One region of the Micromonospora sp. SD19 genome, then DNA from elsewhere that is predicted to be linked to it. Evidence: riboswitches for the same ligand, from Rfam matches in the RefSeq annotation. Region 1 holds a riboswitch; each other region holds the start of a gene.
What was found. Region 1 has a riboswitch for S-adenosylmethionine ahead of ACX27O_RS21945 (ABC transporter substrate-binding protein). Riboswitches for the same ligand answer to the same signal wherever they lie in the genome.
Positions count from the first base shown of each region.

Region 1 (7,183 bases):
GTCGCGTTGACGGTGAGGATGTTCTGCAGCAGGTGCCGGAAACCGTCCACCCGCTCCACCACCTGGGTCAGGTGGTCGGTCACGTCGCGCAGGTAGCGGCGCAGCTCCTCGTCGGCGCTGGCGCTGCCCGCGCCGACGGCCAGCGCGTCGAGCACGCTGAGCAGGGGGCGGGCGGCCCGCTGGAACTGGATGACCTCGCGGCTGAGGCCGTAGATGCGGCGGCTGGCGTTCGGGTCGCCACCGAACACCTGGGTCTCGATCTCGTCGATGTCGTTTTCCAGCCCGGCCACCACCGGCGCGTACCCGTCGACGACCTGGTCCAGGATCGCGTACAGGACCGCTTCCGGGCCCCGGGCGAGCATCTGCGCCTCGGTCTCCATCCGTCGCCGCACCACGGCCAGGTCCGGTGCCTCACCGTGGCGGACGGTGACCACGAAACCCGGCCCGATGAACAGGTGCAGCTCGGAGAACTCGACCTCCTCCCGCAGGTCGTCGTAGCGGGCGGCGCGCAGCACCACGAACAGGGTGTGGCCGTAGCGCTCCAGCTTGGGCCGCTGGTGGGCGTTGATCGCGTCCTCGACCGCCAGGTCGTGCAGCCGGAACTCGCGGGCCAGTGAGGTGATCTGCTCGATGTCGGGCCGGTACAACCCGATCCAGGCCATCGCGTCGTCCTGCTCCTGCAGGCAGCGGTACGTCTCGGCGAGGCCGGACGGCGAGGCGAACCGGTGCCCCCGGAGGTAGACCGCGCTGTCCACCAGGCCGTGGGACGCGGCGGGCGACTCCGGGGGCGGCACCACGCCGACCCTCGTCTCGTACTCGTCGAGTTGACGGCCGAAGCCACCACCCGGGCGGAAGCGACGGCCGCCGACCATGCCCTGTCCCCTCCCCCGGTGCCGTCCGGTCCGGACCGGGAGGCTGCATCCCCGGTGCCCTGGGCCCGAAACCCGCCGGGGTGTCGGCTGGGTTCCGCGCACCGGCGGACGGCAGCGGCCCCATGGGCGGATACTCACGGTGACCGTGAGCGGGATGACGGGGGACGCGCCGGTGACGTTCGACAGACGCGCCGGCCGGTTGCGGGGGTGGCTGCTCGACGCCGGCTCGGACCAGGCCGTGCAGCACCCGGGGCCGCACGGGCGCCCGCCGGAGCACCGGCACCACCCGTGGTGGAAGGTGATGTGCCTGACCGGTGTGGACTACTTCTCCACGTTGGGTTACCAGCCGGGTATCGCGGCGCTGGCCGCCGGGGCGCTCTCGCCGGTGGCGACCCTGGTGCTGGTGCTGGTGACCCTGCTGGGGGCGTTGCCGGTCTACCGGCGGGTGGCGGTGGAGAGCCCGCACGGTGAGGGTTCCATCGCGATGCTGGTCCGCCTGCTGAGCTACTGGCCGGGCAAACTGCTGGTGCTGGTGCTGCTCGGTTTCGCGGCCACCGACTTCATCATCACCATCACCCTCTCGGCCGCTGACGCAACGGCGCACATCGACGAGAACCCGTTCTGGCCGAGTGCGCTCAAGGGGCACGAGGTGCTGGTCACACTGCTGCTCGTGTCGCTGCTGGGCGCGGTGTTCCTCAAGGGATTCACCGAGGCGATCGGGATCGCCGTCGTCCTGGTCGCGGTCTACCTGACGCTGAACGCGGTGGTGGTGGCCGACGCGCTGTGGCGGGTGGTGAGGCATCCGAGCGCGGTGGGCGACTGGACCACCGCGCTGACCACCGGGCACGGCGACCCGTGGTTGGTGGTCGGGCTGTCGCTACTGGTCTTTCCGAAGCTGGCGTTGGGTCTGTCCGGCTTCGAGACCGGGGTGGCGGTGATGCCGAGCGTACGGGGTGACCCGCAGGATTCGGAGGCACGACCGCTGGGCCGGATCCGTGGCGCGCGCCGGCTGCTGACCACCGCAGCGGTGATCATGAGCGTTTTTCTGATCACCAGCAGCGTGACGACAACGGTGCTGATCCCGCCGGACGCCTTCCAGCCGGGCGGGCCGGCGAACGGGCGGGCGCTGGCCTATCTGGCGCACGCCCACCTCGGCGAGGTGTTCGGCACCATCTACGACCTGTCCACCATCGGGATCCTCTGGTTCGCCGGGGCGTCGGCGATGGCTGGTCTGCTCAACCTCGTGCCACGCTACCTGCCCCGCTACGGCATGGCGCCGACCTGGGCGCGAGCCGTCCGGCCACTGGTGCTGGTCTTCACCTCGGTGGCGTTCCTGATCACGATCATCTTCGAGGCCAGCGTGGACGCGCAGGGCGGCGCCTACGCCACCGGGGTGCTGGTGTTGATCACCTCGGCCGCGACGGCGGTGACGCTCGCGGCGCTGCGGCAGCGTCAGCGCGGTCGCACCATCGCGTTCGGCATCATCGCGGTGATCTTCGTCTATACAACGCTGGCGAACGTGGTGGAACGCCCCAGTGGCGTCAAGATCGCCGCTTGCTTCATCGGCGGGATCCTCCTGGTGTCGGTGTTGTCCCGGCTGATGCGGGCCTACGAACTGCGCGTCGATCACGTCGAGCTGGATCCGGCCGCGGCCCGGATCATCGACGAACGCGCCGGCCGGCGGATCCGCCTCATCGCGCACGAACCCGACCGGCGCGACGAGGCGGAGTACCGCGCCAAGCTCGCCCAGACCATGGCGGACAACGACTTCCCCGACGACAGCGACGTCATCTTCGTCGAGGTCGAGGTCACCGACCCGTCCGACTTCGAGACCGAGGTGCTGGTCCGCGGCAGCGTCGTCGACGGCCGCTTCCCGGTGCTCAGCCTGGCCAGTTCGTCGGTGCCCACCGCGCTGGCCGCCCTGCTGCTGGAGATCCGCGACCGCAGCCGTCGGCGACCCCACATCTACTTCGAGTGGTCCGAGGGCGGTCCGGTTCGCAACTTCCTGCGCTACCTGGCGTTCGGGCAGGGCGCGATCGCCTCGGTGACCCGGGAGATCCTGCGCCGCCAGGAACCCGACCCACACCGTCGACCGCACGTGCACGCCGGCTGACCTGGGCGCGGACGGACCGTCGCGCACGGTGAGCGTGGTCATACCGACTGGACGCGGCACCCGTCGGTGCTGCTAGCCTCGGCGCAGGTCATGAGCGCCAGCGCGAAGCCCCGGCTCGCTGGCCGGCAACCCTCCTCCGCGGTGGGGTGCCCCGGGTGAAGACCAGGCACCGGCACGACGTCGGTGCAAGCGTGGCCTGGCACCCAGGTCAGCACAGACCCGGGAGAACCATGCGCATCCTCAGCACCACCCCACCGACTGACGTCGCGGACCTCCGCACCGGTCGACCCTCGCCCGCACTGACCCGGCGACGGCACGTGGACACGATGCGAATGTGCAGCGCCGCCTGTCGTCGCGGCACCGCGCTCTAGCACCACCCTCCCGAAACCCCTTTCCACCGGTACGCCCATCGGGCGCACCGTCGGTGGCGCACAACCGCGCCCGCCGAGACACCACCCTTCGGAGACACCAGTGCGATTCCTTCCCGCAGTGACCCGTGCCGCCGCCCTGGGGGCGGCGACGATCCTGGCCGCCACCGCCCTCACCGCCTGCGGCGACGACAGCTCGTCCGACGCCAACCCGTACGGCCTGGCCCAGCCGGGCGTGCTGCGCGCCGGCACGCTGACCGACGCCCCGCCGAACGTGTACCTCAAGGACGGCAGGTTCACCGGCTTCGACAACGACCTGCTGACCGCCGTGGCCGGCAAGCTCGGCCTCACTGTGGAGTTCGTCGGCACCGACTTCTCCGCGCTGCTCAGCCAGGTCAACAACCGCAAGTTCGACGTCGGCAGCTCCTCGATCACCATCACCGAGGCCCGCAAGAAGACGGTCGACTTCGGCAACGGCTACGACTTCGGCTACTTCGGCCTGGACGTCCCGGCCGGCTCGCCGATCACCAGCTTCGACCAGCTCACCGGCAAGCGGGTGGTGGTGGTGCAGGGCACGGTCCAGGACGACTACGCCACCGGCAGGCAGCTGAACCCGGTGCGGGTGCCGGACTACAACGGTGCGATCAACCAGCTCAAGGCGGGCACCGCCGACGCGTGGATCGCCCCGGCGGAGATCGGCGAGAAGTCGGCCGCCGACAGCAACGGCAAGATCACCGTGGCGGCCAAGCAGCTCAGCCCGGCACCGACCGCGTACGCCGTGGCCAAGGGCAACGACAAGCTGCGCGAGGCGCTGAACAAGAGCCTCGACGAGGTCATCGCCGATGGCACCTGGACCCGGTTGCAGGCGCAGTACTACCCGGGCCGGCCGATCCCGGCGGACTTCAAGCCGGGCAGCGGCGCGGTCACTGTGGCGCCGTCGGCGTCCGCGTCGGCGGCGTCCTGAACCGGTGACGAGCGAGCGGGGCGGTAGGAGAGGCGACACATGGATCCGTTGAGCACCCTGTGGGAAACGTTCTTCGACTGGGACTCGATGCGCGAGGCGCTGCCCGAGATGCTGACCGTCGGGTTGCCCAACACGCTGATCCTGGCGGTCTCCGCCGCTCTGCTCGGCTCGGTGCTGGGCCTGCTGCTGGCCGTCGCGGGGATCTCCCGCAGCCGCTGGTTGCGCTGGCCGGCGCGGGTCTACACCGACGTGTTCCGGGGGCTGCCGGCCGCCGCGACGATCCTGCTGATCGGCGTCGGGTTGGCCCCGCTGGGCATGCAGGTCTGGGGACCGGACCCCTACCCGTTGGGCATCCTGGCGCTGTCGCTCATCGCTGCCGCGTACATCGGGGAGATCTTCCGCTCGGGCATCCAGTCGGTGGAGGCCGCCCAGTTGGAGGGCGCCCGGGCGCTCGGCTTTTCCTGGGCCGACGCGATGCGGCTGGTGATCGTCCCGCAGGGCATCCGGCGGGTGCTGCCGGCCTGGGTGAACCAGCTCATCGCGCTGATCAAGGACTCCAGCCTGGTCTACTTCCTCGGCCTGGTGGCCAGCCAGCGGGAGCTGTTCCGGATCGGGCAGGACTACGCGGCCACCACCGGTAACGAGTCGGCGCTGCTGCTGGCGGGGCTGTGCTACCTGGCGTTGACCGTTCCGTTGACGCACGTCGTCAACTGGATCGACCGCCGGCTGCGCAACGGTCGGCCGGCCACCGCGCCGACCGAAGAGGACGACGACACCGCGCCGTACGCGATGGAAGGAAATCGGCGATGACCACCGCCACGACGACCTCGGTCAGCCTCGACGTACACGATGTGCACCTCGCCTTCGGACCGAACCGGGTGCTGCGCGGCGTCGACCTGTCGGTGCCGCGTGGCGCGACGGCCTGTGTCATCGGCCCGTCCGGGTCGGGCAAGTCCACACTGCTGCGCACCATCAACCGGCTGATCGAACCGGACCGGGGCGACGTGCTGCTGGACGGGCGCAGCGTGCTGGGCGACGACCCGGACGCGCTGCGGCAGCGGGTGGGCATGGTGTTCCAGCAGTTCAACCTCTTCCCGCACATGAGCGTGCTGCGCAACGTCACGCTGGCGCTGCGCCGACTGCGCAAGCTCGGTGAGGACGAGGCGGACGCGCTCGCCCGCGCCCAGTTGGAGCTGGTGGGGCTTGCCGGCAAGGCGAACTCCCGACCGGCGCAACTCTCCGGTGGTCAGCAGCAACGGGTGGCGATCGCCCGTGCGCTGGCGCTGCGGCCCGAGGTGATGCTCTTTGACGAGGCGACCTCGGCGCTCGACCCGGAGCTGGTCAAGGGTGTGCTCGGGGTGATGGCCGACCTGTCCGCCGCCGGAATGACCATGGTGGTGGTGACCCACGAGATGGGCTTCGCCCGGCAGGTCGCCGACACCGTCGCCTTCATGGACCGGGGTGTGGTGCTGGAGGCCGGCCCGCCCGAGGCCGTCTTCGAGCGGGCCGAACATCCGCGGCTGCGCCGGTTCCTCGACCAGGTGCTCTGAGCCGCGCGGGCGCGCGCGGTGGCCGACGGTCACTCGTTGGGTTCGCGCCCCAGCAGCCGGATCTCCTCGTTGTCCAGCGCGGACTGGAGTTCCTGCAGCACCAGGTCGTCGATCTCCCGGTTGTCGCGCAGTCGGGTGACCTCCCGCCTCTTGTGCGCGAGGACGCCGAGGCGCAGTCGCCGTTCCAGCCGACGCTCATCGGCGATGGTCCCACCGCTCTCGTTGAGGTCCTCCAGGTGCCGCTGGTACTCGGCCTCCAGCCGACGCACCGAATCACCCTGGACACCGATCTCCGCGGCGACCTGCGGGAGGGCGGCCAGGCCCGCCTCGGCGGCCCGCCGCCGGGCGTGCCGGGCCTCGTCGACGCGTCCCGGGTCGCCGCTGAGCCCGGCCCAGCGCACCACCAGCGGCAGGGTGGTGCCCTGCAGGAGCATGATCAGCACGATCACCAGCGCGGTGACGAAGATGATCAGGTCGCGTTCGACCACCGGCCGGCCATCCACAGTCATCGTCGGGACGGCCAGGGCGGCGGCGAGCGACACCGCACCCCGGAAACCGGCCCAGCCCCCGACGGTCCCCACCCGCCAGCCGGAGGGACCTCGACCGACGTCGTCCACCATCCGGCGGCGGCGCAGTCGCGCCGACTGCGCTGTGACATAGATGAAGAGCAGCCGGGTGGCCACGACGACCACCGTGACCACCAGCGCGATCAGCAGCGCTCGCTGCGGCGACGTGCTGGTGATGCCCCGCACCGCGCGGGGAATCTGCGTGCCGAGCAGGACGAACAGGCCACCGTTGATCAGGAAGGTGGACAGGTCCCAGAACGCGAACGCCAGCACGCGGGACCGGGCGCGGATCACCCGCGGGCCGGCGTAGGACAGCACCAGGCCGGCGACCACCACCGCCAACACACCGCTGGCGTGCACCGAGTCGGCGAGCAGGAAGGCGCCGAACGGGGTCAGCACGCTGAGCGCGCCCTCGCGCAGCGGATCGTCGAGCCGTTTGCGGACCAGCACCACGGCGGCCCCCACCAGCAGACCGGCGACCACACCGCCGACGCTGGCGCCGACGAACTCCTCGCCGACGCCGAACACGCCCGGCTCGGCGCTCTGGCTGAGCAGACCCACTGCCACCGCGAAGACCACCAGCGCGGTGCCGTCGTTGATCAGGCTCTCCGCGTGCAGGGTGGTGAGCAGCTTGCGGGGCAACCGCTTGGCCAGACCGGTGACCGCGGCGGCGTCGGTCGGCGCGAGGACCGCGCCGAGCACCCAGGCAGCGGCGGGGTTCACCCCGAACGCCTGCGCGGCGTACGACAC
Region 1 is NZ_JBTLMN010000006.1:399,598-406,780, forward strand. It holds gene corA (magnesium/cobalt transporter CorA) at 1-872, opposite strand, end outside; gene ACX27O_RS21940 (amino acid transporter) at 1,027-2,985, shown strand; SAM riboswitch class IV at 3,072-3,183, shown strand; gene ACX27O_RS21945 (ABC transporter substrate-binding protein) at 3,457-4,317, shown strand; gene ACX27O_RS21950 (amino acid ABC transporter permease) at 4,357-5,127, shown strand; gene ACX27O_RS21955 (amino acid ABC transporter ATP-binding protein) at 5,124-5,867, shown strand; gene ACX27O_RS21960 (Na+/H+ antiporter) at 5,897-7,183, opposite strand, start outside.

Region 2 (7,183 bases), on a different contig from region 1:
GCCACCCGGGCCCGCGAGGTCGAGCACTACCGCGCCCGGGTGGAGGCGGAGCGGCAGTCCCAGTTGATGCCGGACGACGCGGCGGCGGACGCCGCCCGGTTGGGCGCTCCGGACGTCCGGGGTTACGCGGCCGACCGGGGTGGTGACGGTCAGGCGGAGCTGCGACAGTCCGCTCGATGACGAATTGCGACGTTACCAATGGGTAACTATCGATACCGACCCGGATGGTGGTTTCGAACGCTACCTACGGTGGGGTAGGTTTCCGCGCGTGCAACACCGCGCCCGCCCTCGTCTGCTCGGACCCCTGCTCGCCGTCGCACTCGCCAGCGCCCTGACCGGGTGCTCGCTCTTCGACCGGGACAAGCCGAACAGCTCGGTGGAGCAGACGACGGGCACGGCGGGTGGCGGATCGCAGCTGGAGATCCCCACCACTGTCGCCGCCGGCCAGGTCAGCCTGCTCCAACGCCTCGGTGAGGACGGGCCGATGCGCACCCTGAGCGTCGAGCGCAACGGCGCGTGGCAGTGCGTCGACTGCGCCGGCGACGGGGTGACCTCCCGGGGCACCCTCGCACCGGAGTTGACCGAGCGGCTCCAGGTGCTGCTGGCCAACCCGGCGCTGGCCGACGAGACCGATCAGGCCCGGCGGTACCGGACCACCTGCATCGACGCGCTGACGTCCAGCCTCATCACCTCGACCGGGCTGATCACCTCACAGGACTGCCCCGGTGAGGAACTCACGCCGGTCGCCGGGGAGATCCTGCTGCTGCTGACCCAGGCCACCCCGGCCGAGGTCAAGGGCTGACCGCAGCCGGTCAGAGCACCTTGCCCGGGTTGAGCAGGCCGGCCGGGTCGAGCGCCGACTTGATCGCCTGATGTACCCGGACGCCGACCGGCCCGACCTCCTGGGCCAGCCAGTCCCGCTTGAGCAGCCCCACCCCGTGCTCGCCGGTGCAGGTGCCGCCCAGGTCCAGGCCGAGCCGCATGATCTCGTCAAAGGCTCGCCGGCCCCGCGCCACGCTCGCCGGGTCGGCCCGGTCGACCACGATGTTCGGGTGCATGTTGCCGTCCCCGGCGTGCCCCACCACGCCGATCGGCACCTCGCACTCGGCGGCGATCCGGGCGACCCCGTCCAGGAGCGCGGCGAGTGCGCCCCGCGGCACCGCCACATCGTCGATCACCAGGCCGCCGTTGCCGCCCGGGTAGGTGTCCGCCGCGAACTTCTCCATGGCCGGGTGGGCCAACCGGCGGGCCTGTAGCAGTGCCGCCGCCTCCACCGCGTCGGTGGCCGCGTAGACCTCGTCGGCACCGACGGCCTCGCACACCTCGGCCAGCACCGCCAGGTCGTCCGCCGCCCGGGTGCCGGTGTCCGCGGCGGCCAGCAGCAGGGCCTGCGCGTCGGTCCGCAACCCCATCGGCTGGTACGCCTCGATCGCCCGCAGGTGGGTCTGGTCCAGCAACTCCAGCAGGCTGGGGGTGAGTCCGCGAGCCGCGATCTCGGCCACCGCCGCGCCGGCAGTGGCGACGGACGGAAAGACCGCCACCAGGGTCAGCGAGTCGGCCGGGGCGGGCCGCAGCGCCACGGTCACCTCGGTGATCACGCCGAGGGTGCCCTCCGAACCGACGAACAGCCGGGTCAGGTCGTAGCCGGCCACCCCCTTGGCCGTCCGCCGCCCGGTGCGCAGCACCTCGCCGGAGGCGAGCACCACCTCCAGGCCGAGCACGTACTCGGTGGTCACGCCGTACTTGACGCAGCACATGCCGCCGGCGTTGGTGGCCACGTTGCCGCCGATCGTGGACGACTCCCAGGAACCGGGGTCGGGCGGGTACCAGAGGCCCTGCTTGGCCACCGCACCGGCCAGCGCCGCGTTGACCACCCCCGGTTGGACCACAGCGATCCGGCTCACCGGATCGATCTCCCGGATCTCGTTCATCGCGACGGTGCTGAGCACCACCGCGCCGTCCACCGCGTTCGCCGCGCCGGCCAGCCCGGTCCGCGCACCCTGCGGCACCACCGGTACGCCGTGTCGCGCCGCGGCCTGGACCACGGCGACCACCTGCCCGGTGTCGCGCGGGCGGGTCACCACCAACGGCAGGCCGGCGGCGCACAGGTCGGCCTCGTCGCGCTGGTGCATCAGCAGCAGGTCCGGGTCGGTGAGCACGGCGTCGTCACCGAGCGCGGCGCGCAGGTCGTCGAGGAGCGCGGTGGCAGCCATGCAGCCGAGGCTAAGCCGCCGACCGGCGATCAACAACATGATCGACTCGACGGGATAGCTTGGACATCATGCTCTACCTGGACCGGCCGGCCTGGCCGTGGCGCGGCCGGCTCTGGTCGCACCTGATCAGTGACGTCTCGTACGCCGAGCTGCACGCCTTCGCCGAGACGCTCGGCGCGCCGAGGCGCGGCTTCGACCGGGACCACTACGACATCCCGGCCGACCGGTTCGCGGCGGCGGTGTGGCTCGGTGCGCAGGTCGTGCCGAGCCGGGAACTGGTCCAGTTGCTCCGCAGCACCGGCCTGCGTCGCCCGAAGCACCTGGTCAGCCCGCGTTCTGCGGCTCCCCGCTGAGCGCGGCGAGTTCCCGGCGCACGTTGGCCCGGGCGGGCTCTTCCCACCGGGTCGCCAGCGGCGGCAGCCGGAACAGCGCGGGCAGCGCCAGCAGGCCGGTCAACACCGCGGCCCGTCCAGCCCGGAAGGCCGGCTCCGGCACGTGGGCGTACTCCCGGCGGATCGCCGCCGCGTACCGCTCGTAGCGGGCCGGCGGCGCGGCCAGCACGGCCAGGTCCGCATCGCAGAGCAGCGCGCCGTCCCGGTCGTCCGGGGTCACCGAGTGCCCGGCGGTGAGCAGCACCAGCCGGCGCACCTCGGCCACCGTGGACGTCGGCACCCCGAGCCCGGTGAGCACGCTCCCGGCCAGCGCCGCGCTGTCGCGTTCGTTGGCGTCGCCAGCGGCCCGGGGATCGTAGACCACGTCGTGGAACCAGGCCGCCAACCGGACCACGTCGACCCGATCGGCCAGGTCGGCGTGCTGGTCCACCACATCGAGCACCGCCGTCAGATGGGCCAGCGTGTGATAGTGCCGGTGCGGCTCCCGCCACCGGGCGATCACCATCTCCCCGGCCCGGGTCGTGTCCGGGTCGGGCCTCGCGCCGGCATCCCGGGCCGCCGCCCGCCACCGGTCCAGCAGATCAGCCACCGCCCGAGTCTGCCGCATCCGCCCGCGACGCGCCGGACGGGAGGATTCAGCGAGCCCACCACGGGTAGTCGCGCCCATGGCCGTGGCCCGCGACAAGCGACCTCCGGTGGTACGACGTACCGCGCTGCGTGAAGGGCTGGTGGACATCGACGGCGCGCGGATCGCCGAAGCCACCCAAGAGCTGCGTCACCGCGGTCGAGCCACCCTGCACGACCGGCTGCACCGGGTACGGATGGCCGGTGGGCTCGCCGTGCAGGCCGGGCTGGCGGCCGGGCTCGCGTACTTCGTCTCGCACCGGCTGCTCGGCAACCCGCAACCGGTCTTCGCGCCGATCTCCGCGGTCGGCACCCTGGCCGCCTCGGTCGGTCAGCGGTTCCGCCGGACGGTGGAGCTGATCGTCGGGGTGGGCGTCGGGGTGGCAGTCGGTGACCTGCTGATCTACTTCCTCGGCACTGGCGCGTGGCAGCTCGGCCTGGTGGTCACCGTGGCGATTCTGCTCACCATCTTCGCCGGGGCGAGCGTGGCGATCGTTATCCAGGCGGCGGCCACCGCGGTGCTGATCGTGACGCTGAGCCCGTCGACCCAGAACCTGGAGATCCCCCGCTTCGTCGACGCGTTCCTCGGCGGTGGGATCGCGCTGCTGGTCACGGCGGTGCTGCTGCCGCTGAACCCGCTCCGGGTGATCAACCGGGCCGCCCGACCCGCCCTGGACCTGCTCGCCTCCCAGCTCGACGCCACCGCCGACGGGCTGCGCAACCGGGACCGCGCCACCATCCAGGGCGCGCTGGAGAGGTTGCGCAACAACAAGGAGGAGTTGGCCACGCTGGGCGAGGCGATCGAGGGGGCGAAGGAGACCGCCACCCTCTCCCCGGCCCGTTGGCACCGCCGCGACGAACTGACCCACTACGCCGAGGCGGCCGACCCGATCGACCGGGCGATGCGCAACAGCGGCACGTTGATCCGCCGGTCCGTCACGCTGGTCGAGGACGAGGAACCGGTGCCCGATCCGATGCCGGACGCGATCGGCCACCTCGCCGAGTCGGTCCGGCTGCTCAAGCACGAGTTCGCCGCCGGTGAGGAGCCGGAGAAGGCCCGGGAACGGTCACTGCGGGCGGTCAGCGAGGCCGGCCGGGCGTACGGCGAGGGGGTCGGCTTCTCCGGCAGTGTGGTGGTCGCCCAGGTCCGCACCACAGCGAGCGACCTGCTGGTCGCCTCCGGAATCGAGCAGGAGGAGGCGAACCGGTGGATCCGCACCGCCTTCGGGGAGCAGGAACGCCCGGTCGGTGAGCCCGCCGAGCCCGGCGAGGCGCCGAAGCCACCCACCGCCCCGCCGATCGGCTGAGCGCGGGCCGCCGCCGGCCGGGCCTCAGCCCAGCTCGGCCAGCGCCGCGAGCAGCCGGTCCACCTCGGCGGCCGTGCTGCCCAGCCCGATGCTGGCGCGCAGCGCGGTGGGCGGCAGGTCCCGCCGGCCGGTACGTCCCGCCGCCTCACTGAGCAGCCGCCGGGCCAGCGGGTGGGCACAGAACAACCCGTCCCGTACGCCGATGTGGTGCTCGGCGGCCAGCCGGGTGGCCACCTCGGTGGAGTCCCGACCGGCGACCACGAACGAGACGATGCCGACCCGGGGCGCGTCCGGGCCGAAGGTGCGCAGCTCCACGACGTGCGGCAGGGCGGCGAGGCCGGTCCGCAGCCGGGCCAGCACTGCCTGCTCGTGGGCGGCCAGCGTGGCCCGGTCCGCGTCGTCGAGCGCCGCGCACACCGCCGCCAGCGCAACCGCGCCGAGCAGGTTCGGGGTGCCGCCCTCGTGGCGGGCCGGACCGGTCGCCCAGGTCACGTCGTGGGTGGCCGGACCGACGTGACTGGTGGCCCCGCCGCCGGCCAGGTACGGCGGCGCGGCGTCCAACCAGTCCGCCCGGCCGATCAGCACGCCCGCGCCGAACGGCGCGTACAGCTTGTGGCCGGACACGGCCAGATAGTCGACGTCCAGCGTGAGCAGGTCGACCGGGGCGTGCGGGGCGAGTTGCGCGGCGTCGAGCACGATCCGGGCACCGTGCCGGTGGGCCACCCGCGCCAGCTCGGCGACCGGCCACCGCTCACCGGTCACGTTGCTCGCACCGGTCACCGCGACCAGCACCGGCAGCGCCGGGTTGCTGCCCCGACGCAGCTCGGTCAGGGCGGCGGCGAGATCGCGTACCGCCCCTTCGGGGTCGGTGGGCACCGGCAGCCGCACCGATCCGCGCGGCCAGGGCAGCAGGTTGGCGTGGTGCTCGCCGGCGAACGTGACGACCGTCGTGCCGGCCGGCACGGCCCGCGCCAGCAGGTTGAGCGCGTCCGTGGTGTTGCGGGTGAAGATCACGTGATCGTCGGCGCGAGCGCCGAAGTGGTCCCCGATCGTCTGCCGGGCCTGCTCGTAGGCGAGGGTGCAGCGTCGCGACAGCGCTCCCGCGCCGCGGTGCACGCTGGCGTACCAGGGCAGCAGCTCGGCCACCGCGTCGGCGGCGGCCCGCGCGCACGGTGCGCTGGCCGCGTAGTCCAGGTTGATCTCGCCGGGCATACCGAGGACGTCGAGCGGCGCGGACGGCCTGGCGGGCACTGTGGGCAGCGAGGGAACGAGGGTGACGGACACGCCGGAACCTCCGGGGTCAGGGACCCCGGGTGCGACATCGGGACGGGGTCCGCGCTTGCCCAGCACACCGATCGGGCTGGGCCCGGTCATCACCCGGGGCACCCCACCGCGAACTCGACGAGGGTTGCCGGCCAGCAAACCGGGGTTTGACGCTGGCGCTCGTGACCTGCCGGCAGCATAGCGGCTACCGATGCGGCCGAACCAGCCGGCGGTGGATGGCTACGCTGACCGCATGGCCGACACCCCGCCCGGTTCACCGCTGCCGCCGTCGCCCGCCGGCCCGCCCGCGCCCGCCGCCCCGCCGGTGGCCGAGACGCCCCGGATGCCGCTGCGCCGACTGGGCTGGCGGCGGTTCCTGGTGCTGGCCGGGGTGGTGCTGTTCATCGCGGCGTGCGCGGTGTTCATGGTCTTCACGCTCGGCCAGTCGCTCGGTGCGCAGGCCCTGCTGATCGGGGTGGTGGCCGCCATCCTGCCGGTGCCGGTGCTGGTCGGCTGCTTCCTCTGGTTGGACCGGTACGAACCCGAGCCGCTGAAGTATCTGATCTTCTGCTTCGCCTGGGGTGCGTTCGTCTCCACCGCCGCCTCGCTCACTGTGAACGACTTCGCGGCCAACCGGTTCGCCGACTGGGGCCTGCCGTCCGCGCTCACCGGGGTGCTGGTGGCGCCGTTCATCGAGGAGTTGACCAAGGCGCTGGGCCCGATCCTGCTGCTGGTGTTCCGCCGCCGCGAATGGTCCGGGATCACCGACGGCCTGGTCTACTGCGGGCTCTCCGCGGTCGGCTTCGCGATGGTGGAGAACATCCTCTACCTGGGCGGGTTGGGCTACGCCTCCGGTGCCGACCGCTATGGCCCGGCGACCGGCATCCAGCAGGTCATCGCGATCTTCATCCTGCGGATCCTGCTGTTCGGGTTCGCCCATCCCCTTTTCACCTCGATGACCGGTGTGGGGCTGGGGATCGCCTCCCGGACGGCCGACCGGCGCATCCGGGTGCTCGCCCCGATCGCCGGCCTGCTGCTCGCGATGATGCTGCACGGCACGTGGAACCTGCTGCCCACGCTCACCCAGGCCACCGGCGAGGCGGTGATCATGCTGTACGGCTTCCTGGGCCTGATGGTGCCGGTCTTCTTCGGCACCGTGGGGCTGGCGCTGTGGCTGCGCGCCTGGGAGGGGCGGCTCACCGAGCGGGTCCTGCCCGACTACGTACGCGCTGGCTGGCTCAGCCCGCCCGAGGTGGCCGCCCTGAGCAGCCTCGGCAGGCGACACGCCGCCCGCAGTTGGGCGCGGCGGGTGGCCGGCGACGCCGGGGTGCGGGCGATGCGGGGTTACCAGTCCGCCGCGACCCGGTTGGCCCTGCTGCGCGAC
Region 2 is NZ_JBTLMN010000007.1:278,905-286,087, forward strand. It holds gene ACX27O_RS23290 (glycerol-3-phosphate dehydrogenase/oxidase) at 1-180, shown strand, start outside; gene ACX27O_RS23295 (hypothetical protein) at 269-802, shown strand; gene ACX27O_RS23300 (FAD-binding oxidoreductase) at 813-2,213, opposite strand; gene ACX27O_RS23305 (DUF4031 domain-containing protein) at 2,282-2,566, shown strand; gene ACX27O_RS23310 (HD domain-containing protein) at 2,538-3,194, opposite strand; gene ACX27O_RS23315 (FUSC family protein) at 3,277-4,536, shown strand; gene ACX27O_RS23320 (aminotransferase class V-fold PLP-dependent enzyme) at 4,561-5,748, opposite strand; SAM riboswitch class IV at 5,867-5,987, opposite strand; gene ACX27O_RS23325 (PrsW family intramembrane metalloprotease) at 6,011-7,183, shown strand, end outside.
Region 2: another riboswitch for S-adenosylmethionine. It lies ahead of ACX27O_RS23320 (aminotransferase class V-fold PLP-dependent enzyme); the one in region 1 lies ahead of ACX27O_RS21945 (ABC transporter substrate-binding protein).

Region 3 (7,183 bases), on a different contig from region 1:
GGGCTCGTCGTGGTCGTCGCGGTGGTCCGCCGCCGGCACCGCCGCCAGGACCGCTCCGTGCATCCGGAGTACGCGGACACCCCGCTGGCCGTGCGCGCACTGCGCAAGGAGTACGCGGACGGCTTCGTCGCGGTGTCGAACGTGGACTTCGAGGTGCACCCGGGTCAGGTGGTGGGTCTGCTCGGGCCGAACGGTGCCGGCAAGACCACCACCCTGCGGGTGCTGATGGGGCTGACCCAGCCGACCGCCGGGGAGATCTACGTCTTCGGTCGGCGGTTGGTGCCCGGCTCGCCGGTGCTGTCCCGGATCGGGGCGCTGGTGGAGGGGCCGGGCTTCCTGCCGCACCTGTCGGGCCTGGACAACCTGAAGGCGTACTGGCGGGCCACCGGGCGGCCGTGGGAGGACGCCCAGTTCGACGCGGCGCTGGAGATCGCCGGGCTGGGTGACTCCGTGCACCGGAAGATCAAGAACTACAGCCACGGGATGCGTCAGCGTCTGGCCATCGCCCAGGCCATGCTCGGCCTCCCCGAGTTGCTGGTGCTGGACGAGCCGACCGACGGGCTCGACCCGCCGCAGATCGCCGAGATGCGCCGGGTGCTGCAGCGGTACGCCACGGACGGCCGGGCGGTGCTGGTCTCCAGCCATCTGCTGGCCGAGGTGGAGCAGACGTGCACCCACGCGGTGGTGGTGAACAAGGGCCGGATCGTGGCGTCCGGACCGGTGGAGGAGATCGTGGGCGAGTCGCCGAGCGTGCTCTTCGACGTCACCGACCCGGTGGCGGCGCGGGCGGTGCTGGACCGGCTGCACGGCGTGCGGGTGTTGCCGGAGAGCGACGGCCAGTTGGTGGTCGACACCAACGGCACGGCCCGCAGCGAGGTGGTGGCCGAGCTGGTACGCGCCGGCATCGGGGTGGACCGGGTGGTGCCCCGGCGGCGCCTGGAGGACGCGTTCCTCGCCCTGGTGGGCGACAACTCTCGGGGAAGCGGTGACCGGTGATGGCAGTTGTCGACGCAGGTGAGGCACGCGGCTACCGGCCGTCGGCCACGATGCCGTTCAAGGCGGAGTTCCGCCGGCAGGCATCCCGACGGCGGACCCAGCTGGCGCTCGGGTTCATGGTGCTGCTGCCGCTGATCATCCTGATCGCGTTCCAGTTCAACTCGGGTGGCGACGACGACAACGGGCGCAACGAGTTCTCCAGCCTGGTCGACCTGGCCACCACGGGTGGGCTCAACTTCACCCTGTTCTCGATCTTTGTGTCGGCGTCGTTCCTGCTGGTGGTGGTCGTCGCGCTGTTCTGCGGCGACACGGTGGCCAGCGAGGCGAGCTGGGGCAGCCTGCGGTATCTGTTGGCGATCCCGGTGCCCCGGGCGCGGTTGCTGACGGTGAAGCTGGTGGTCGCGCTCGCGTACTCGGGACTTGCCCTGCTGCTGTTGGCCGGCACCGCGTTGCTGGCCGGCACCCTGCGCTACGGGTGGTCGCCGCTGCGCAGCACCGTCGCCGCCGAGCTGGAACCCACCGAGGGGTTGCTCCGGTTGCTGGCCGTGCTGGGTTACCTGGCGATCGTCCTGCTGGTGGTGGCCGGCCTGGCGTTCCTGCTGTCGGTGACCACGGACGCCGCGCTGGGCGCGGTGGGTGGTGCGGTGCTGCTCTGGATCCTGTCGAGCATCCTGGACCAGATCACCGCCCTGGGCGCGTTGCGTGACTTCCTGCCCACCCACTTCAGCACCGCCTGGCTGGGGCTGCTGTCGACTCCGGTGCAGACCGACGACGTGGTGCGCGGCTGCATCTCGGCGATCAGCTACGCGACGTTGTTCTGGGGATTGGCGTTCTGGCGGTTCACCCGAAAGGACATCACGTCGTAGCGGGGCGGCTCACAACCGGCTGTCGGGTGGGCTCACCGACGACGGCACCACGCTCGGCGCCGGCGGTGGGGCCGGCCGGGTCGGTACCGGCGCGGACGGGTCGGCCTTCTTCCAGGCGCTGACGCCGATCCGGCCGGTGTTGCCGAGGTCGATCGGCCCGTCCGGGTCGACCTCCTCGGCCGGCTGCCCGGCGGCAGGCGCCACTGTCAGAAACGCGCCGTTGGTGGCCACCACTGTCGAGTCGGTGACCAGGTTGCGCCAGAGCACCACGGCGGTGGCCCGCTCACCGGCAGCGAGGGTGATCTTCCGGGGCGGTTGGTCGAAGCCCATGGTGATCTCCTTGGCGCCGTTGACCACCCGAAGCATGATCGGCTCGCGTTCCTCGTCGAACACGTGCAGCACCGGGTAGCCGTTGAGCTGGTAGGGATGCTCGCCGCAGTTGACCAGCTCGATGCCGAGGGCGCGCAGGCCCGAGGCGGCGTCCCCGCCGGTCGCCCGGATCCGGACGCCGGAGGCCGGACACTCGGCCACCGGAGCGACGCTGGGCGACTGGGTGGGGCTCGACGGGGTCGGTGGCGGGCCCGTCGGGTCCCCACCCTGGCCGCGATGGTCACCGGGGGTGCAGGCGGCGAGTGCGAGAGGCACCGCGACCACTGCGCTGAACCATCGCCGTGCTGCCGTGCAGCTGAAGATCATGTGTCGATCCTCACCCATCGAGGTGCCTCACCGCTGCCTGGCCCCGCAGCAGCGCTGGTGTGCACCTGCCGTCTGCTGGTCCGGGCCTCTGGAGCTGCCCCGGATCCGGGGCGGTGACGCTGTCCCTGGCCGGCTGATGTGCCGTCCCGGTATGCCTTTCGAGCTGAATCGTTCAGGGCATCGCTCGGGCGTCCGCCCAGCTCGGCCAGCGCCGCGAGCAGCCGGTCCGCCGGTGTCTGAGGTGGGGTAACCGGCCGTACCCACACTGTGGGAGCGTGCCCATGGCGGTCGGAGCGACGCGACATCGATTGTTTTCGCAGCTCAGGGGATCGGGTGGCCGGCTCCGTGAGGCGGCGAGCGCTCGACGAGGGCCCTGCACGCCGGTACATTCCAACCGGGGACTTTCCCACTAACAAGGAATCTATAACCTTCGATACTTTCATGCCTCACATTGAGGGAATCCAATCCCTTCGATGGAGGTACCGATGAACGTTTCTCGGCTCGGCGGGCCGACCCTGTCCCTGTTCCGCATCGTGATCGGCCTGCTGTTCGCTTTGCATGGTGTGACCTCGGTGTTCGGGTTGTTCGGCGGCAACCCCGTGACCGGTGCGGCGATAGCCCCCGGCACCTGGCCGGGCTGGTGGGCCGCGTTGATCCAGCTGGTCTGCGGCGCGCTGGTGCTGGCCGGCCTCTTCACCCGACCCGCCGCTCTGCTCGCATCCGGCTCGATGGCGTACGCCTACTTCGTCGTGCACCAGCCGGATCATCTGCTGCCGCTGCACAACGGTGGTGAGCTGTCGGCACTCTTCTGCTGGTCGTTCCTGCTGATCGCGGCCCTCGGTCCGGGTTCCTGGGCGCTCGACACGCTGCTCGCGCGTCGCCGCGAGGTTGAGTCCGCGCCGGCGACGCCGATGGCTGAGAGCAGCTCGATCGTCGTCTGACCGCACCCGTTCCGCGTCGCCGGGGCCTCGACGAGGCGGCCCCGGCGACGCGCCGGTCACGGCCGTCCCCCGCAGGCCCGGCTCTGCGCCCCGTGCGCCGGCCCGGCTCTGCGCCCCGCGCGCCGGATCCCAGCTGGGCGCTGATGTCGTAAACGATTCAGCTCCAAAGCATGCGCGAATGGTAGGTGTCACCCGCTCCGCAGCCGTGACCGTCAGCGACACGTGCGGGAGGGGCCGAGGCGGGAGCGTCAGGCCGGTCGGTGGTGGGCGAGGACCGCGTCCAGCAGGCCGGGGTAGAGCTTGTCCAGCTCGTCGCGGCGCAGCCGGACCAGGCGGCTCGTGCCGGCGGCGCGGGTCCGGGTCAGGCCCGCCTCGCGCAGCACCTTGAGGTGGTGGCTGCGGGTCGCCTTGGAGACGCCGAAGTCGAAGCTGCCGCAGGGGGACTCGCCGCCCTCGGCGAGCGCCCGGACGATCTGTAGCCGCACGTCGTCGGCGAGCGCGGCCAGCACGCTGGTGACCGGTACGGCGGTCAGGTCGGGTTCGTGCGGCTCCATGTGACCAGTGTAACCATTGTTCGACAAGAGTCGAACAAGCTCCTACTGTCGGTGTCGTTGGTTCGACGATACTCGAACATTGGAGTTGCCGATGCGATCCCGCGCCACCGCTTACCCACTGGTCGCCGTGCTCGGCTGGGGCGTGATGTTCCCGATCCTGGCCAGCGCGCTCGACCGGGTCGACCCGCTCAATTTGACCACCGCGCGCTACCTGCTGGCCGCCGTCGTCCTGGTCGCCATCCTGCTGCTCCGCGAGGGGGCCGGCGCGCTGCGGCACGGTGGAAGGGCGCTGGAGGTGGTGGTGCTCGGCGTGGTCGGCTTCGCGGGGTTCAACCTGCTCACGAACCTGGCGCTCGAACACGCCGCCCCGCAGCAGGTCTCCCTCTTCGTGGCCACCACCCCGGTGATCACCCAGCTCGTCCGCTGGGCTCGCGACGGCGTACGCCCGAAGCCGCTCCTGCTGGCCCTCTCCCTGGTGGCGCTCATCGGAGTCGGCCTGGTGATCACGCGCGGCAGCCTGGCCGGGCTCGGCCAGTTCGGCCTCGGCGGGCTGATGATGATCGGCGCGGTGCTGGGCTGGGCCATCTACACCCACGGCGCCAGCCGGTTCGGCGAGTGGACGCCGCTGCGCTTCACCACACTGACCGCGCTCGCCGGCACGGCCGCCATGCTCGTCCTGAGCATCGGCGCCGACGCCGTCGGCTGGCAGCACGCGCCAGGCGCCGCCGACCTCGTGGCGGTCACCCCGCAGCTGGCGTACGCCGTCGTGGTGGGTGCCGTCATCGCGGTCCTGGCCTGGAACACCGGCGTGCAGCGACTCGGTGCCGCCAACGCCGCGCTGTTCATGAACCTGGTTCCGGTGACCACCTTCGCGGTGCAGATCGCCCGTGGCTACCGCCCGGAACCCGTCGAACTGGTCGGGGCCGCCATCACGATCGCCGCCCTGATCGCCGCGAATCTCGCCGCCCGCCCCCGGACCACGCCGCTGCCCCAGTCGGGTGCGGTGACGGACCCGATCGCGGTGACCGACCCGGTGGCCGTGAACGCCCGCTGACCCACTCCCTGGGATTCGCCCTGGAGGCCACGGCCAGCTTTGCCTAGACTCGGCGGCACAACTGAATACCTCATCCAGAGGGGCTGAGGGATACGGCCCGACGACGCCCCGGCAACCACCCCGCGCGCTCACCGCTGAGCGACCCGCGGGGCAGGTGCCAATTCCGTCCCCGCCGCACGGTGCGATGCGGGGAAAGATGAGAGGACTCTCGACATGACGTCGACGCTCGTCAGCTCCGGCATCGACACCTCTGCCAGCCCGGCCCGCGCCCTGGTCTGCCGCGCCTGTTCGGCCCGCTACCCGCTCGCCGCCCAGCACGCCTGTTACGAGTGTTTCGGCCCGCTGGAGGTCGACTACGACACCTCCGCGCTGGCCACCGTCACCCGTGAACAGATCGAAGCCGGCCCGGACAACATCTGGCGGTACGCCGCACTGCTGCCCGCCGGTCAGGACCCGGCCAGCCGGGTCACCCTCGACCCGGGGCTGACCCCACTGGTGGCGGCCCCGCACCTCGCCGCCGAGTTGGGCATCACCGCGCCGCTGTGGGTCAAGGACGACAGCGCCAACCCCACCCACTCGTTCAAGGACCGGGTCGTCTCGGTGGCGCTCACCGCCGCCAAGGCGCTCGGCTTCACCCGGTTCGCCTGCGCGTCGACCGGCAACCTCGCCAACTCGGTGGCCGCCCACGCCGCCCGCGCCGGGGTGCCCTCGGTGGTCTTCATCCCCAGCGACCTGGAGCAGGGCAAGGTCATCACCACCGCCGTCTACGGTGGCGAACTGGTCGCCATCGACGGTTCGTACGACGATGTCAACCGGCTCTGCGGCGAGCTGGTGGAGACCGACGAATTCGAGGACACGGCGTTCGTCAACGTGAACGTCCGGCCGTACTACGCAGAGGGTTCCAAGACCCTCGGCTACGAGGTGGCCGAGCAGCTGGGCTGGCGGATCCCGGCGCAGGTGGTCATTCCGATGGCCAGCGGCGAGCTGCTCACCAAGATTGACAAGGCGTTCTCCGAGCTGGTCGAGATCGGCCTGGTCGAGGCGCCGGCCGGCGGCTGGAAGGTCTTCGGTGCGCAGTCCGCAGGCTGCAACCCGATCGCCACCGCCCTGCACGGCGGGACCGACACGATCATCCCGGTCAAGCCGACCGGCATCGCCAAGTCGCTCAACATCGGCGACCCGGCAGCCGGCCTCTACGCCCTGGAAGCGGTCCGCCGCACCGGTGGCTGGATGGAGTACGTCGACGACGACGAGATCCGGGCGGGCATCCGCGACCTGGCCCGCACGACCGGGGTCTTCGCCGAGACCGCGGGTGGGGTGACAGTGGCCGTGCTGCGCAAGCTGGTCGAGTCCGGTCGGCTCGACCCGTCGGCGGAGACCGTCGTGTTCAACACCGGCGAGGGTCTGAAGACCATCGACGCGGTGGCCGGCCAGGTTGGCCCGACCCACCACATCAAGCCCTCGCTGCGTGCCGCCCGCGACGCCGGCCTCCTCGGCTGACCCACGGGCCAGGTGGATCAGCCAGTAACTGGGTTTTCGCTGTGAGTGTGGAAAACCCGCCGCTACGGACTTGACGGCAGGAACCGGACGGCGCAAGATGCTCCGTGCGGGAGGGCATTTCGCCGAAGACTTTTGAAGTTCTTGCGACCCAACGCCGGAGGCGTTGTGCGAGTGTCCCTCCCGACCACGTTCGATCGGGCCAGCGATTAATTCGCTGGCCCGATCGCTTTTGCCTGGTGCACCCTCAGCGCAATGAGCATCACTATCGCGTCGTTCGACGGCGCCGACCGGACCGCGGTCGACGAGGCGTACCGGATCGGGTCAGCGGTCAACCACGCCGACCTGCCGGACTTCCCGCCCTCCTGCCGGCGCCGCTTCGACGCGCTGTTCCACACGCCGATGCCCGGCACCCGGTCACTCTGGGCGCTGGCCCGACTGGACGGCGTGCCGGCCGGCTACCTCCAACTGGACCTGCCGCAGCTCGACAACACCGACAACGCCACCGCCGACCTGCTGGTGCATCCCCAGCTGCGGCGTCGTGGAGTCGGCCGGGCCCTGCACGAGTACGGCGTGCGT
Region 3 is NZ_JBTLMN010000007.1:259,071-266,253, forward strand. It holds gene ACX27O_RS23210 (alpha/beta fold hydrolase) at 1-996, shown strand, start outside; gene ACX27O_RS23215 (ABC transporter permease) at 996-1,862, shown strand; gene ACX27O_RS23220 (DUF4232 domain-containing protein) at 1,872-2,558, opposite strand; gene ACX27O_RS23225 (DoxX family protein) at 3,044-3,499, shown strand; gene ACX27O_RS23230 (ArsR/SmtB family transcription factor) at 3,748-4,053, opposite strand; gene ACX27O_RS23235 (DMT family transporter) at 4,145-5,107, shown strand; SAM riboswitch class I at 5,175-5,310, shown strand; gene thrC (threonine synthase) at 5,321-6,607, shown strand; gene ACX27O_RS23245 (GNAT family N-acetyltransferase) at 6,860-7,183, shown strand, end outside.
Region 3: another riboswitch for S-adenosylmethionine. It lies ahead of thrC (threonine synthase); the one in region 1 lies ahead of ACX27O_RS21945 (ABC transporter substrate-binding protein).